DNA from 2 places in the Streptomyces nanhaiensis genome. Region 2 is predicted to be linked to the other one. Evidence: predicted binding sites of a transcription regulator. Region 2 holds the regulator's gene; the other holds the start of a gene.
The links. Region 2 encodes HspR, which represses chaperone genes until heat shock. Its sites were predicted from a motif close to TTGAGNNNNNNNNNCTCAA; they were not measured.
Positions count from the first base shown of each region.

Region 1: dnaK (molecular chaperone DnaK) is a predicted target of HspR. The motif match lies at 3,544-3,562, and genes of this name have one in related genera.

Region 1 is NZ_JBKJFM010000057.1:16,384-23,823, forward strand. Features, by position in the region: gene ACLIYP_RS14790 (DNA polymerase III subunit beta family protein) at 1-648, shown strand, start outside; gene ACLIYP_RS14795 (hypothetical protein) at 724-1,200, shown strand; gene ACLIYP_RS14800 (alpha/beta fold hydrolase) at 1,393-2,385, shown strand; gene ACLIYP_RS14805 (hypothetical protein) at 2,507-3,208, shown strand; gene dnaK (molecular chaperone DnaK) at 3,648-5,561, shown strand; gene ACLIYP_RS14815 (SpoIIE family protein phosphatase) at 5,860-7,440, shown strand, end outside.
Region 2 is NZ_JBKJFM010000025.1:31,045-38,484, forward strand. Features, by position in the region: gene dnaK (molecular chaperone DnaK) at 1-397, shown strand, start outside; gene grpE (nucleotide exchange factor GrpE) at 394-1,086, shown strand; gene dnaJ (molecular chaperone DnaJ) at 1,120-2,301, shown strand; gene ACLIYP_RS09215 (heat shock protein transcriptional repressor HspR) at 2,307-2,783, shown strand; gene ACLIYP_RS09220 (trypsin-like serine peptidase) at 3,077-3,940, shown strand; gene ACLIYP_RS09225 (pyridoxamine 5'-phosphate oxidase family protein) at 4,113-4,553, opposite strand; gene clpB (ATP-dependent chaperone ClpB) at 4,665-7,262, shown strand.

The sequences.
Region 1 (7,440 bases), on a different contig from region 2:
CCGGGGATGCCGGTGCTCGGCGGACTGCGCGTCGAGGCGACCGCCGAGGCGGTCACGCTGACCGCGACCGACCGGTACCGGCTCTCGACCCGGACGCTCGTCCCCGCCGAACCGGCGGCCACGGCCTGGGCCGCCACAATCGACGGCGACGAACTGCGGGCCGTGACCGGCGAGATGCGCCGCAGCGCGCTGGTACGCATCGAGGCGGCGCCGCACGGCGTCCGGCTGCGCATGGCGGGACGGGAGGACCGTCACTGCCGGCTGCTGACGGAGGAGTTCCCCGACCATCACCTGATGCTCGCGTCCCTGCCGGAGGCCACCACCCGCGCGACGGCGGCGAAGGACGCGCTGCTGCGGGCCCTGGAGGAACACCCGGGCGAGCGGGTCGAGTTGCACGCCACCCGGCACGGCCTGACCCTCCCGGCGGCCGGCGAACACCCCGGCACCCTGCTTCCGGCCACCGTGACGGGACGGGAGGTGCGGATCTCCTTCGAGCTGACCACCCTCTACCCGGCCGTCGGCACCGCCATCGGCCCCGACGTGATGCTCGACCTGCGCGGGGCCGACCTGCCCGTCACGGTCCGCTCCGCCGACCGCGGCGGCCTCACCACCTGGGCCATGCCCGTCAACCCCGACCACCGTGCCTGACCCAGAACGACAAGGAGCACCCCAGTGACCACCACCTCCACTACCTCCACCACACCCGCCGCCCCCGACCCGACGATGGAGGCCATCGGCGCCGCCGTCGCCGAGGGACAGACCGGCGAGGCGGAGGCCGCCCGCCGCAAACTCCTGGACCTGTGGTCCGCGATCGGCGTCACCGGCGACCCGCTGCACCGCTGCACCCTCGCGCACCACCTGGCGGACCTCCACGAGGACCCCGCCCAGGCCCTGGCCTGGGACGTCCGGGCCCTGGACGCCGCCGACGCCGTGACCGAGCGGCGCCTTCAGGAGCACCACGCCGGTCTGAGCGCCGCCGCCTTCTACCCTTCCCTGCACCTCAACCTCGCCGACGACTACCGCCGGCTCGGGTCGTTCGACGCAGCCGCCGAACACATCGACGCGGCCCGCAGATACACTCCCGACCTCCCCCAGGGCGCCTACGGCGACATCCTGCGCACCGCCGTAGAGCAGGTGGCCGAGGCCATCGCCCGGCGGGACACCACTCGCCGGTCCTCCGCCCCGGAACCCGCCACATGACGCACGGGCAACGCGCTCCGCCGCGCGGGGAGACGCCGCTCCGCCGAATGTCGCCGGACCCGTGCTTGCCGGACCGGCAAACGGGTTCGCCCTCCGGGCCGGATCTCCCACATGATCGGAGCCGAGCCGCCGGTGGGCCGGAGAAGACCGGCCCGCACCGCGGCGGCGTCCCACGGCCCCTGAGGAGGCCCCATGCCGCAGCACGACGGGCGACACGCCGCGGAGACCACCCACCGGTCGGTGCCCTCGCAGGGGGGCCGGATCCACCTGGTGGAGCAGGGAAGCGGGCCGCTGGTGCTGCTCGTCCACGGCTTCCCGGAGTCCTGGTACTCCTGGCGCCACCAGTTGCCGGCCATCGCGGCGGCGGGATACCGCGCGGTCGCGATCGACGTGCGCGGCTACGGCCGCTCCTCCAAACCGGTTGCGACGGACGCCTACCGGATGCTCCACCTGGTGGAGGACAACGTCGCGGTGGTGCGCGCCCTGGGCGAGGAGACGGCGGTGGTCGTCGGCCACGACTGGGGTTCGCCCATCGCCGCGAACTCCGCGCTGCTCAGACCGGAGGTCTTCCGCGCCGTGGGGCTGCTGAGCGTCCCCTACACCCCGCGCGGCGGGCCGCGCCCCGGCGACGTCTTCGCGCGGATGGGAGGGGAGGAGGAGCTCTACGTCTCCTACTTCCAGCGGCCCGGCCGCGCCGAGGCCGAGATCGAGCCCGATGTGCGCGGCTGGCTCGCGGGCCTCTACGCGGCCCTGTCCGCCGACACCATGCCCGTCCCCGGCGCCCCCGACCCGCACTTCGTCGGCAGGGGCGCGACGATGCGGGAGCGGTTCCCCGCCGGTCGGCTGCCCGCCTGGCTGGGTGAGGAGGAACTCGACTTCTACGCCGGGGAGTTCGAGCGCACCGGCTTCACCGGAGCACTCAACCGCTACCGCAACATGGACCGCGACTGGGAAGACCTCGCAACCTTCGACGGCGCCCCCCTCACCCAGCCCTCGCTGTTCGTCGGCGGCGGCCTGGACGCCTCCACGGTCTGGCTGGCCGACGCGATCGAGGCGTACCCGGTCACGCTGCCCGGCCTGGTCTCCTCCCACATCCTCGACGGCTGCGGCCACTGGATCCAGCAGGAGCGCCCAGCCGAGGTCAACCGCCTGCTGACCGACTGGCTCGCCTCCCTGCCCGCCTGACCCGCCTGCCCCCGCCCGCACGGCGCCCCCGCGCGGCCGGGCGCCGCGCGGGCGGGGGCATAGCGTGGTGCCGTGGGCGGGGCGCGGCCGCCCGGTGACGAGGGATGCGGGGGATTCGAAGGTGACGGGGAAGACCGGATCGCGGGTGCGGCGCGGGATCGTCGGCGCGGCAGTGGCGGCGGCCGCACTGGCGGCCCCGGCGGCGGCGGGGTGGTACGGCTACGTGTGGCTGGCCGAGCCGATGGACGTCCTGTCGCGGACCGGCGAGGTCGACGCGGCCAGCCGCGAGGCCGGGCCGGAGGGCGAACGCCGCCTGGAGGAGATCGTCGACGGCCTGCCGGGCGTGTCGCGGCAGCTCGGCACCGCCGCGAAGGACCACTGCCTGCGCCACCCCGCCTTCGAGGGCGAGCCGCCCGGCCCGCTGAGCTGCCAGTGGCGGCTGGAGCGGTACGTCGTCCTCGACGGCGACCCGAAGGAGGTCGGTGAGAAGTGGACGGAGGCGCTCGGCGAGGACCGGTGGACCGGCTCGCCGGAGCCGCTCCCGATGAACTTCGCCCCTTCCTCCGAACGGTACGGGTACCGCGACGCCCGCACCGGCGACCATCTCGTCGTCACACTGGTCCGGGACGGCGGCGACCTGCCGCTGCTGTACGCCCAGCCCGTCATCGAGCCGTTCGTCGAACACGAGCGGGAGCGGCGGGACTTCACCGGGCGGGATGCGGCGCGGGAGGCGGTGGCGCAAGGGCTGCGGGTCGCCCGGATCTCGCTGCTGCACGCCTACTACGGCCAGGAGGGCGAGGCCCCCTTCGAGCCGCCGCGCTGACCGCCCGCGCTCCGAGGGCAATCCGCGTACGCCGGGTGACCGTACGCGCACCCCGGGCGGCGGGGTGCGGCCCTTCGGTGGCTCTGGGCGGGTTCGGCCGCGAGTGGAGACCGCGCGTACAGCACAGCACCGGGAGAGCCGCCCATGACCGCAGACGGCGCCTGCGCCACGGAGGAAGCGGACCCGGGAGCGGACCTGGGAGGGGAGCCGAACCCCTCGAGCGGCCTGCGCGCCTCCGGGGCCGTCGTTCGCGGACGACGGCGCGGACGACGGCCAAAGGTCGTTACGGCTCCTGCGGTGGCCGCCCCGGCCACACCGGCCGCACCGGGCTGTGCTTGACATGAAGCGACTCAAGTTTTATGCAGGAAGTGCAGGCAGAAGACGCCCGGTTCCCGGACCGCGCGCCGGTGGGCGGCGGTGGCGAGAGGAGGGACCACAAGTGGCACGAGCGGTAGGCATCGATCTGGGCACCACCAACTCCGTGGTGTCCGTACTGGAGGCCGGCGAGCCCACGGTCGTCGCCAACGCCGAGGGCGCCAGGACCACACCCTCGGTGGTGGCGTTCGCCAGGAACGGCGAGGTGCTGGTGGGCGAGGTCGCCAAGCGGCAGGCGGTGACGAACGTGGAGCGCACCGTCCGCTCGGTCAAGCGGCACATGGGCGAGGAGGGCTGGCGCTTCCCCGCGACGGGGGACGTGGACGGCAAGCGGTACGCCGCGCAGGAGATCTCCGCGCGGGTGCTGCAGAAGCTGAAGCGGGACGCCGAGGCGTACCTGGGCGAGAAGGTCACCGACGCGGTGATCACCGTCCCCGCCTACTTCAACGACGCCCAGCGCACGGCGACGAAGGAGGCCGGCGAGATCGCGGGCCTGAACGTCCTGCGGATCATCAACGAGCCCACGGCCGCGGCCCTGGCCTACGGCCTGGAGAAGGAGGACCAGACGGTCCTGGTCTTCGACCTCGGCGGCGGCACCTTCGACGTCTCGCTGCTGGAGATCGGCGAGGGCGTCGTGGAGGTGAAGGCCACCAACGGCGACACGCACCTGGGAGGCGACGACTGGGACCAGCGGATCGTCGACCACCTGGTCAAGCAGTTCAAGAACGCGTACGGCGTGGACCTGGCCAAGGACAAGATGGCCGTCCAGCGGCTGCGCGAGGCGGCGGAGAAGGCGAAGATCGAGCTGTCCTCCGCCACGGAGACGACCATCAGCCTGCCCTACATCACCGCGTCGGACGCGGGTCCGCTGCACCTGGACGAGAAGCTCACCCGGGTCCAGCTGCAGCAGCTCACCGCCGGCCTGCTGGAGCGCTGCAAGGGGCCCTTCCACCAGGCCGTGAAGGACGCGGGGATCTCGGTCTCCGACATCGACCACGTCGTCCTGGTCGGCGGGTCCACGCGGATGCCCGCGGTGACGGACCTGGTCCGCGACCTCACCGGCAAGGAGGCGAACAAGGGCGTCAACCCGGACGAGGTGGTGGCCATCGGCGCCTCGCTGCAGGCCGGTGTGCTCAAGGGCGAGGTCAAGGACGTCCTGCTGCTGGACGTCACCCCGCTGTCCCTGGGGATCGAGACCAAGGGCGGCATCATGACCAAGCTGATCGAGCGCAACACCACGATCCCGACCAAGCGCTCGGAGATCTTCACCACCGCCGAGGACAACCAGCCCAGCGTGCAGATCCAGGTGTACCAGGGCGAGCGGGAGATCGCGGCGTACAACAAGAAGCTGGGCATGTTCGAGCTGACCGGGCTGCCGCCGGCGCCGCGCGGGGTGCCGCAGATCGAGGTCACCTTCGACATCGACGCCAACGGCATCATGCACGTGTCCGCCAAGGACCTGGGCACGGGCAAGGAGCAGCGGATGACCGTGACCGGCGGTTCGGCGCTGCCCAAGGACGACATCGAGCGGATGATGCGGGAGGCCGAGCAGTACGCGGAGGAGGACCACCGGCGCCGGGAGGCGGCCGAGACCCGCAACCAGGCCGAGCAGCTGGTGTACACCACCGAGAAGTTCCTCAAGGACAACGAGGACAAGGTGCCCGGGGACGTCAGGTCCGAGGTCGAGGCGTCGGTGGCGGAGCTGAAGGAGAAGCTCAAGGGCGAGTCCGCCGGGGGCGACAGCACAGCGGCCGTCCGCGAGGCCTCCGAGAAGGTCGCGGCCACCAGCCAGAAGCTGGGCCAGGCCCTGTACGCCGACGCCCAGGGACAGCAGGCAGCGGGCGGCGCCGGAGCCGGAGCCGGTGCCGGAGCCGAAGGTGCCAGGACCGAGGGCGCCAAGGCCGGCGGCGCGGACGACGACGTGGTGGACGCCGAGATCGTCGACGAGGACCGCGACGACAGGGGCAAGGCCGCCTAGCCCCGCCCCGCCGTGCCGCGCGCCCGCGGCCGGGCGGACCGGAACCCGCCGGCCCGCCCGAACGGGCACGGGCGTGCGGCACGGCGGGGGCGAGGGCTTCCGGCACGTGCTGGACTTACCGCAGCCCGTACCGGAGGATCGAAGTGCCGCCCGTTCGGTGCGGCCGCGGTCCGGGCCGGATCCGGCCGCCGGCCAGGGCCGGAACGGGCCGCGGGGGCCGGCCTGTACGGGCGGGCCCGGGTTCGCAGCGAAGTGGGGAACGCCGATGAAGGGGCAGGCGACGCGGAGGACCACCGCGATGAGCGGGGCCGCCGCGGAGCCGGTGGACGGTCCGCACCCCGGCCCGCACCCCGGCCCGCACCCCGGTCCGCCCGGTGACGACGAGACGCGTGGCCTGTTCCGCGCCTCCGACGCCGTCTTCGCCGAGCTGTCGGGCCGGCGCCATGTCGTGGAGACGGCCAACCCCGCCTTCTTCCGGGCCCTGGGCAGGAAGGAGACCACCGGCCTCCCCCTGGCCGAACTGGCCCCCGAACTCGTCGGGCAGGGGATCATCGGCCTGCTGGACGCCGTCCACCGCACCGGCCGCCCCTACACCGCCCAGGGCGCCAGGGTCCTGCTGGGCCCGCCGGAGGCGATGAACGAGGCGTACTACGACTTCACCTACGAACCGCGCCGGGAGCCGGGCGGGCGGGCGGTCGGCGTCACCGTCCTGGGCGTGGACACCACGGCGATCCGGCACGCCCGGCAGTTCGCCGCCGAGCAGCGGGCCCTGCTGGAGCAGATCGCCCTGGACGCGCCCGTGGAGGACGTCCTGCGCGCCATGACCACCGCCATCGAGGAGCTCAGCCCCGGGGTCCTGGTCTCGGTGCTCCTCGCCGACCCCGACGGCCGCCACCTGCGCCACGGCGCCGCGCCGAGCCTGCCGGACTTCTACAACCGGGCCATCGACGGCATCGCCACGGGGGAGGGCGTCGGCTCGTGCGGCACCGCGGCCCACCGCCGCGAGACGGTCGTCGTCGCCGACATCGCCACCCACCCGTACTGGGAGGACTTCCGCGAGCCGGCCCTGCGGGCGGGGCTGGCCGCCTGCTGGTCCACCCCGATCACGGGGACGGACGGACGGCTGCTGGGCACCTTCGCGATGTACCACCGGGTCCCGCTCGTGCCCCGCGAGACGGATCTGGCCCTGGCCGCCGCCTTCGCCCGCACCGCCGCCCTGGCGGTGGAGCGCCACGAGACCAAGCAGGCCCGCGAGCGTGCCGAGGCCAAGGAGCGGGCCGCCCGGCAGGACCTCGCCTTCGTCCTGGAGGCCAGCACCCGCATCGGCCGCGACCTCGACCTCCGCGACAGCCTGCACCGGCTGGCCGAACTGAGCGTCCCGGCGCTGGCGCCGATGAGCGCGGTGGACGTGCTCGACGGCGGGCGGCTGACGAGGGTCGCCGCGGCCGTCGCCGAGGGCCGCGGCGAACGGTGGCCAAAGGCGGCCTCGCGGACCGTGCTCCGCCCGGACGGCGAGACCGCCGCCCGGGTGCTGGCCACCGGGGCGACGGAGGTCGCCCGCCGCGTGCCGCCGTCCCCGGGCCCCTGGCGGGAACTGGGCGTCACCGGCTACGTGTGCGTCCCGCTGAGCTGGCGCGAGGGCCCCTTCGCCGTACTGACCCTGCTGTTCACCGAGGACCACCCCCTCCAGGGGCGCGCCGTCGCCCTCGCCGAGGAACTCGCCCGCCGCACCGCCGTCATCGCCCACAACGCGCGCCAGTACACCGAGCGCGTGCGGATGGCCCGCGACCTCCAGGCCGGCCTGCTGCCGCCCGAGCCGCCCGCCGTCCCCGGCGCCGAGGTCGCCACCTACTACCGGCCCGCCGGCGAGGGGCTGGAG
Region 2 (7,440 bases):
GATGCGGGAGGCCGAGCAGTACGCGGAGGAGGACCACCGGCGCCGGGAGGCGGCCGAGACCCGCAACCAGGCCGAGCAGCTGGTGTACACCACCGAGAAGTTCCTCAAGGACAACGAGGACAAGGTGCCCGGGGACGTCAGGTCCGAGGTCGAGGCGTCGGTGGCGGAGCTGAAGGAGAAGCTCAAGGGCGAGGACACCGCGGCCATCCGCGAGGCCTCCGAGAAGGTCGCGGCCACCAGCCAGAAGCTGGGCCAGGCCCTGTACGCCGACGCCCAGGGACAGCAGGCCGCGGGCGGCGCCGGAGCCGGAGCCGGTGCCAAGGCCGGCGGCGCGGACGACGACGTGGTGGACGCCGAGATCGTCGACGACGACAAGCCCAAGGGTGATGCAGCGTGACGGAGGAGACCCCGGGTTTCGAGCAGGAGCCCGACGTCCCCGCCGAGCCGGTCGAGCCGGGCGAGCAGCCCGGTGACGCGGCGCAGGCCTCCGGACCCGCCGAGGAGGCGGGCCCGGAGGCGGCCCCCGGGACGTCCGGGGCGTCCGGGGACGCCGAGCGGGTGGCGGCGCTGACCGCCCAGCTCGACCAGACCCGTACCGCGCTGAACGAGCGCACCCAGGACCTGCAGCGGCTCCAGGCGGAGTTCTCCAACTACCGCCGCCGGGTCGAGCGGGACCGGGTGGCGGTCAAGGAGATCGCGATCGCCAACGTGCTCACCGAGCTGCTGCCGGTGCTCGACGACATCGGCCGCGCCCGGGACCACGGCGAGCTGCTCGGCGGCTTCAAGTCGGTGGCCGAGTCGCTGGAGACGGTCGTGGCGAAGATGGGTCTGCAGCAGTTCGGCAAGGAGGGCGAGGCCTTCGACCCGACGGTGCACGAGGCGCTGATGCACTCGTACTCGCCCGACGTCACCGAGACGACGTGCGTGCAGATCCTGCAGCCCGGGTATCGCATCGGCGAGCGCACGATCCGCCCCGCGCGGGTCGGTGTCGCCGAGCCCCAGCCGGGCGCGCAGCCCGCCAAGGGCGAGGACCAGCAGGCGGAGACGGCAGCCGATGAGGAGAGCGGTGGCCCCGAGCAGGGCTGACGCGGAGGAAGACCGGAAGGAGGGACGCCGGGGATGAGCACCAAGGACTTCGTGGAGAAGGACTACTACAAGGTCCTCGGCGTCCCCAAGGACGCCACCGAGGCGGAGATCAAGAAGGCGTACCGGAAGCTCGCCCGCGAGTTCCACCCGGACGCCAACAAGGGCGACGCCCGGGCCGAGGAGCGCTTCAAGGAGGTCTCCGAGGCCCATGACGTCCTGGGCGATCCCAAGCGCCGCAAGGAGTACGACGAGGCCCGCGCGCTCTTCGGCGCCGGTGGTTTCCGCACCGGCCCGGGGGCGGGCGGCCCCGGCGGCTTCAACTTCGACCTGGGCGACATCTTCGGAGGCGCCCAGGGCGGCAGCCCCGGGGCGGGCGGCTTCGGCGGCGGCCTCGGGGACGTCTTCGGCGGGCTGTTCGGCCGGGGCGGCGGAGCGGGCACGCGCACCCAGCCGCGCCGCGGCCAGGACGTCGAGTCCGAGGTGACGCTCAGCTTCACCGAGGCGGTGGACGGGGCCACGGTCCCGCTGCGGATGTCCAGCTCGGCGGCGTGCAAGGCCTGCGCGGGCACCGGCGACAGGAACGGCACACCCAGGGTCTGCCCGACCTGCGTCGGCACCGGCCAGGTCAGCCGGGGCGGCGGGGGCGGATTCTCGCTCACCGACCCGTGCGTGGACTGCCGGGGCCGGGGGCTGATCGCCCAGGACCCGTGCGAGGTCTGCAAGGGCAGCGGCCGGGCCACCAGCTCGCGCACCATGCAGGTCCGCATCCCCGCCGGCGTCTCGGACGGTCAGCGCATCCGGCTGCGCGGCAAGGGCGCACCGGGCGAGCGCGGCGGCCCGAACGGAGACCTGTACGTCGTGGTGCACGTCGAGCCGCACCCGGTGTTCGGCCGCAAGGGCGACAACCTGACCGTCACCGTGCCCGTCACCTTCACGGAGGCGGCGCTCGGCGGCGAGATCAAGGTGCCCACCCTGGGCGGCCCGCCGGTCACCCTGAGGCTGCCGGCCGGCACCCCGAGCGGCCGGACGATGCGCGCCCGGGGGAAAGGGGCGGTGCGCAAGGATGGCACCAGGGGCGATCTGCTGGTCACCATGGAGGTGACGGTCCCGAGGGAACTGAGCGACAAGGCGAGGGACCTGCTGGAGTCCTACCGTGACGCGACCGCGGGCGAGGATCCGCGGGCGGCGCTGTTCAAGGCCGCGAAGGGAGACTGACCGATATGGACGGCTACGGCCGCGGACGACAGAGCCAGGGACGGGGGCGCGGCAACCCGTACGAACTGACGGACGAGTCACCGGTCTACGTCATCTCCGTCGCGGCCCAGCTCTCCGGGCTCCACCCGCAGACGCTGCGGCAGTACGACCGGCTCGGTCTCGTCTCCCCCGACCGTACGGCCGGGCGGGGCCGCCGCTACTCGGCGCGGGACATCCAGCTCCTGCGCCAGGTGCAGCGGCTGTCGCAGGACGAGGGCATCAACCTCGCGGGCATCAAGCGCATCATCGAACTGGAGAACCAGGTCGCCGCCCTCCAGGCCAAGGTGGCCGAACTCCAGCAGGCGGTGGAGGGCGCGGCGCTGGCCATGCGCCAGCGCGAGGCGCAGGTGCACGCCTCCTACCGCCGCGACCTGGTGCCCTACCAGGACGTGCAGCAGTCCAGCGCGCTGGTGGTCTGGCGGCCTCAGCGCTCCGCCGACTGACCCGCACCCGGCACGACCCGGGGCGCGGCCCCCTGCCGCTTCCACGGTCCGCTCCGGCCCGGCCTTCCCGGCCGGGCCGCTGCCGTTCCGGTCCGGCTCCGGTCCGGCTCCGGTGGAGCCCGGCTCCGGCAGGGCCCGGGTCCCGGCTCGGGCTCGCGTCCCGTACGTCCCCGGCGTGGGGCCGTACGGCGTACACATGCGTCCGTCCGGGTCCGCCCGAACGGAGGCACCGCCCCACCCGGTCGGCGGTGTGCGGATGGCATGCGCACGTGGGAGGGGCGCAGCGTGAGGGCATGGACAGGATACGTGCCGTCATAGCCGCATTCGTCACCGTCGCGACCTCCGCCGCGCTGCTGGGGGCCGCTCCCCTGGGCGTCCCCGCGGTCGATCCGGTGTCCGGCGCCGCGGCCGTTCGCACGACGGCCGACGGGGCCGGCGCCCCCCGGGCGCCCTGGCCCGGCGGTACCGTGCGGACCGTCGGGAAGCTCATCGGTACCTATCCGGACGGGCAGCTGCTCGCCTGCTCCGGCGCCGTCGTGGACGCCCCCAACGGAAGCGTCGTCGTCACCGCCGCGCACTGCGTCCACAACCCCGGCGAGCCCCGCTGGAAGCAGGCCTGGTTCGTCCCCGCCTACGACCGCCACGGCACCGCGAACGCCGCCCGGGTCGGCTGGCGGGTGAAGTCGGTGCACCTGGAGTCCGCCTGGAAGCGGGGGAGGCTGCCGCAGGTCCTGCCGTACGACTACGCCTTCCTGAAGGTGGAGAAGAAGGGCGGGCGGACGCTCCAGGAGACGGTCGGCGCCAACCGCCTGGACTTCGAACCCGTCGATCCGGCCGAGCGGACCGTGGCCCTGGGCTACCCGGCCACGAAGCCGTACGACGGCGAGACGCTCGCCCACTGCGCGGGCACGCCCGCCCTGCTGACCGAGCGGGACACCCAGCAGCCGAACGTGGGCGGGCTGCTGCTGGAGTCCTGCGACCTGACCCAGGGCTCCAGCGGCGGGCCGTGGCTGCGGGACTACGACGCCGCGAGCCAGTCCGGCACGGTGGTGGCCGTGATGTCGGTCGGCGACGACCAGGGCCGGGTGCTGGGCCGCCCCTTCCCGGCCGAGGCGCGCCGGCTGCTCCAGGCGGCGGGCGGCCGTCCCCGCGGCTGAGCCGAGCCGCACCGAGCCGCACCGAGCCGCACCGCGCGCGCCGGATCCGCCGGACCGGCCGCCCCACGAGCCGACGCCGTCCCGCCCGATGTGCGACCGGGCGGGGCGGCGTCGCGCCGTACGCGTACCCGGGTGCGGGTGCGGGTGCGGGTGCGGGCCCAGGGGTCAGGGGTCAGGGGCGCTCAGGGGAGGGGACGGTGCCCATCGCCCGGTCCAGGGCGATCTCGATCAGCACCCGCTCCGGGTTGGGCGCGGGGGTGCGCCCGTAGCGCTCGGCGTAGCGGGCGACCGCGTCCGCGATCGCCTCGGCGTCGGTGCGCACCGACGCGACCCCCTCCAGGGTCGCCCAGCGCCCCCGGTCCACCTGGCAGACGGCGGCCCGGGCGCCGCCGGGCCGGTCCGCGGCGGCCAGGACGTTGGCGACCTTGGCGCTGGTACGGCGGGTGATGACCCGTGCCAGGCCGGCCCCGGGGTCGTAGGTGACCCCGACTGGCACCACGTGGGGGGTGCCGTCGGGGCGGAGCGTGGTCAGGGTGCACAGGTGCCGCTCCCGCCAGAAGGCGAGGTACGCGTCGTCCGGATGCCGGGGGTCCCGCCGGGATTCGCTGGCCATGCTCCGGAAACTATCCCGGCGGCGCTCCCGTTCGCGCGTTGAGTGGAATAGACTCAACTTACTGCATGCTGATGTGTGCAGAGTTGGCGACAGGAGGAGGAGTACGCACCCGTGGACGCCGAGCTGACCAACAGGAGCCGGGACGCGATCAGCGCGGCCAACAACCGCGCCCTCACCGGGGGCCACCCCGACATCACCCCGGCACATCTGCTCCTGGCCCTGCTGGAGGGCCAGGACAACGAGAACATCCAGGACCTGCTCGCGGCGGTCGACGCCGACCAGGCCGCCCTGCGCTCGGCGGCCGAGCGGCTGCTGGGCTCGCTGCCCAGCGTGCAGGGCTCCACCGTCGCCAAGCCGCAGCCCGACCGCGACCTGATGGCCGTCCTCGCCGACGCCTCCCGCCGCGCCAAGGAGCTGGGCGACGCCTACATCTCCACCGAGCACCTGCTCATCGGCCTGGCGGCCAGGGGAGGCCGGACCGGCGGGCTGCTCACCGAGCAGGGCGCCACCGCCGAGAAGCTGCTCACCGCCTTCGAGACCGCGCGCGGCGGCCAGCGCGTCACCACCGCCGACCCCGAGGGCACCTACAAGGCGCTGGAGAAGTTCGGCACCGACCTGACCGCCGCGGCGCGCGAGGGCCGGCTCGACCCGGTCATCGGCCGCGACCAGGAGATCCGCCGCGTGGTGCAGGTGCTCTCGCGGCGCACCAAGAACAACCCGGTGCTCATCGGCGAGCCCGGCGTCGGCAAGACGGCGGTCGTGGAGGGCCTGGCACAGCGGATCGTCAAGGGCGACGTCCCCGAGTCGCTGAAGAACAAGCGCCTGGTCGCCCTCGACCTGGGCGCGATGGTGGCCGGGGCGAAGTACCGCGGCGAGTTCGAGGAGCGGCTCAAGGCCGTCCTGGCGGAGATCAAGTCCAGCGACGGGCGGATCGTCACCTTCATCGACGAGCTGCACACCGTCGTCGGCGCGGGCGCCGGCGGCGACTCGGCGATGGACGCGGGCAACATGCTCAAGCCCATGCTGGCCCGCGGCGAGCTGCGCATGGTCGGCGCCACCACGCTGGACGAGTACCGCGAGCGGATCGAGAAGGATCCGGCCCTGGAGCGCCGCTTCCAGCAGGTGCTGGTCGCCGAGCCCACCGTCGAGGACACCATCGCGATCCTGCGCGGCCTCAAGGGCCGCTACGAGGCGCACCACAAGGTGCAGATCGCCGACGGCGCGCTGGTGGCCGCCGCCGCCCTGTCCGACCGCTACATCACCTCCCGCTTCCTGCCGGACAAGGCCATCGACCTGGTCGACGAGGCCGCCTCCCGGCTGCGCATGGAGATCGACTCCTCGCCCGTGGAGATCGACGAGCTCCAGCGCGCGGTGGACCGGCTGAAGATGGAGGAGCTGGCGCTGGCGGGCGAGAGCGACGAGAGCTCCCGGGAGCGGCTGGAGCGGCTGCGGCGCGAGCTGGCCGACCGCGAGGAGGAGCTGCGGGGGCTGACCGCCCGCTGGGAGAAGGAGAAGCAGGGCCTCAACCGCGTCGGCGAGCTGAAGGAGAGGCTCGACGAGGTGCGCGGCCAGGCCGAGCGCGCCCAGCGCGACGGCGACTTCGAGACCGCCTCCAAGCTGCTGTACGGCGAGATCCCCACCCTGGAGCGCGAGCTGGAGGAGGCCTCGGCCGCCGAGCAGGAGCAGGAGACGAGCAAGGACACCATGGTCAAGGAGGAGGTCGGCTCGGACGACATCGCCGACGTCGTCGCCTCCTGGACCGGTATCCCCGCCGGGCGGCTGCTGGAGGGCGAGACGCAGAAGCTGCTGCGCATGGAGGAGGAGCTGGGCCGGCGGCTGATCGGCCAGAGCGAGGCCGTACGCGCCGTCTCCGACGCCGTGCGCCGCTCCCGCGCCGGGGTCGCCGACCCCGACCGGCCCACGGGCTCGTTCATGTTCCTCGGCCCCACCGGCGTCGGCAAGACCGAGCTGGCCAAGGCGCTCGCCGACTTCCTCTTCGACGACGAGCGGGCCATGGTCCGCATCGACATGAGCGAGTACGGCGAGAAGCACTCGGTCGCCCGGCTGGTCGGCGCGCCCCCCGGCTACGTCGGCTACGAGGAGGGCGGCCAGCTCACCGAGGCCGTGCGGCGGCGTCCGTACAGCGTGGTGCTGCTGGACGAGGTGGAGAAGGCCCACCACGAGGTCTTCGACATCCTGCTCCAGGTGCTCGACGACGGGCGGCTGACCGACGGGCAGGGCCGGACGGTGGACTTCCGCAACACCATCCTCGTCCTCACCTCCAACCTCGGCAGCCAGTTCCTGATGGACCCGCTGGCCAAGGAGGAGGAGAAGCGGGAGAAGGTCATGGCGAGCGTCCGCTCCGCCTTCCGCCCGGAGTTCCTCAACCGGCTGGACGACCTGGTGATCTTCTCCGCGCTCAGCGGCGAGGAGCTGCGCAGCATCGCCCGGCTCCAGATCGGTGCCCTCTCCCGGCGACTGTCCGACCGCCGCCTCACCCTCGACGTCTCCGACGCCGCGCTGGACTGGCTGGCGGTCGAGGGCAACGACCCGGCCTACGGCGCCCGGCCGCTGCGCCGCCTGGTCCAGACGGCCATCGGCGACCGGCTGGCCCGCGCGATCCTGGCGGGCGAGGTCCGCGACGGCGACACCGTCCGGGTGGACGTCGGCCTGGAGGAGGAGGGTCTGGTCGTCACCCCGGTGCGGTGACCGCGCGGCGGCGGCCGTACGGCGGGCCCCGCGCCGCGGGGCCCGCCGGGGCTGTTCCGGGGCCGTTCCGGGGGCCGCGAAGCGACCCGGCGTCCGCCCGCCGGGCGGACGCGTCAGCCCGACGGACGAGCGGGGAAGCCCGGGCTTGCCAGGACGGGGCCGGGGTGGGGGAGGATGG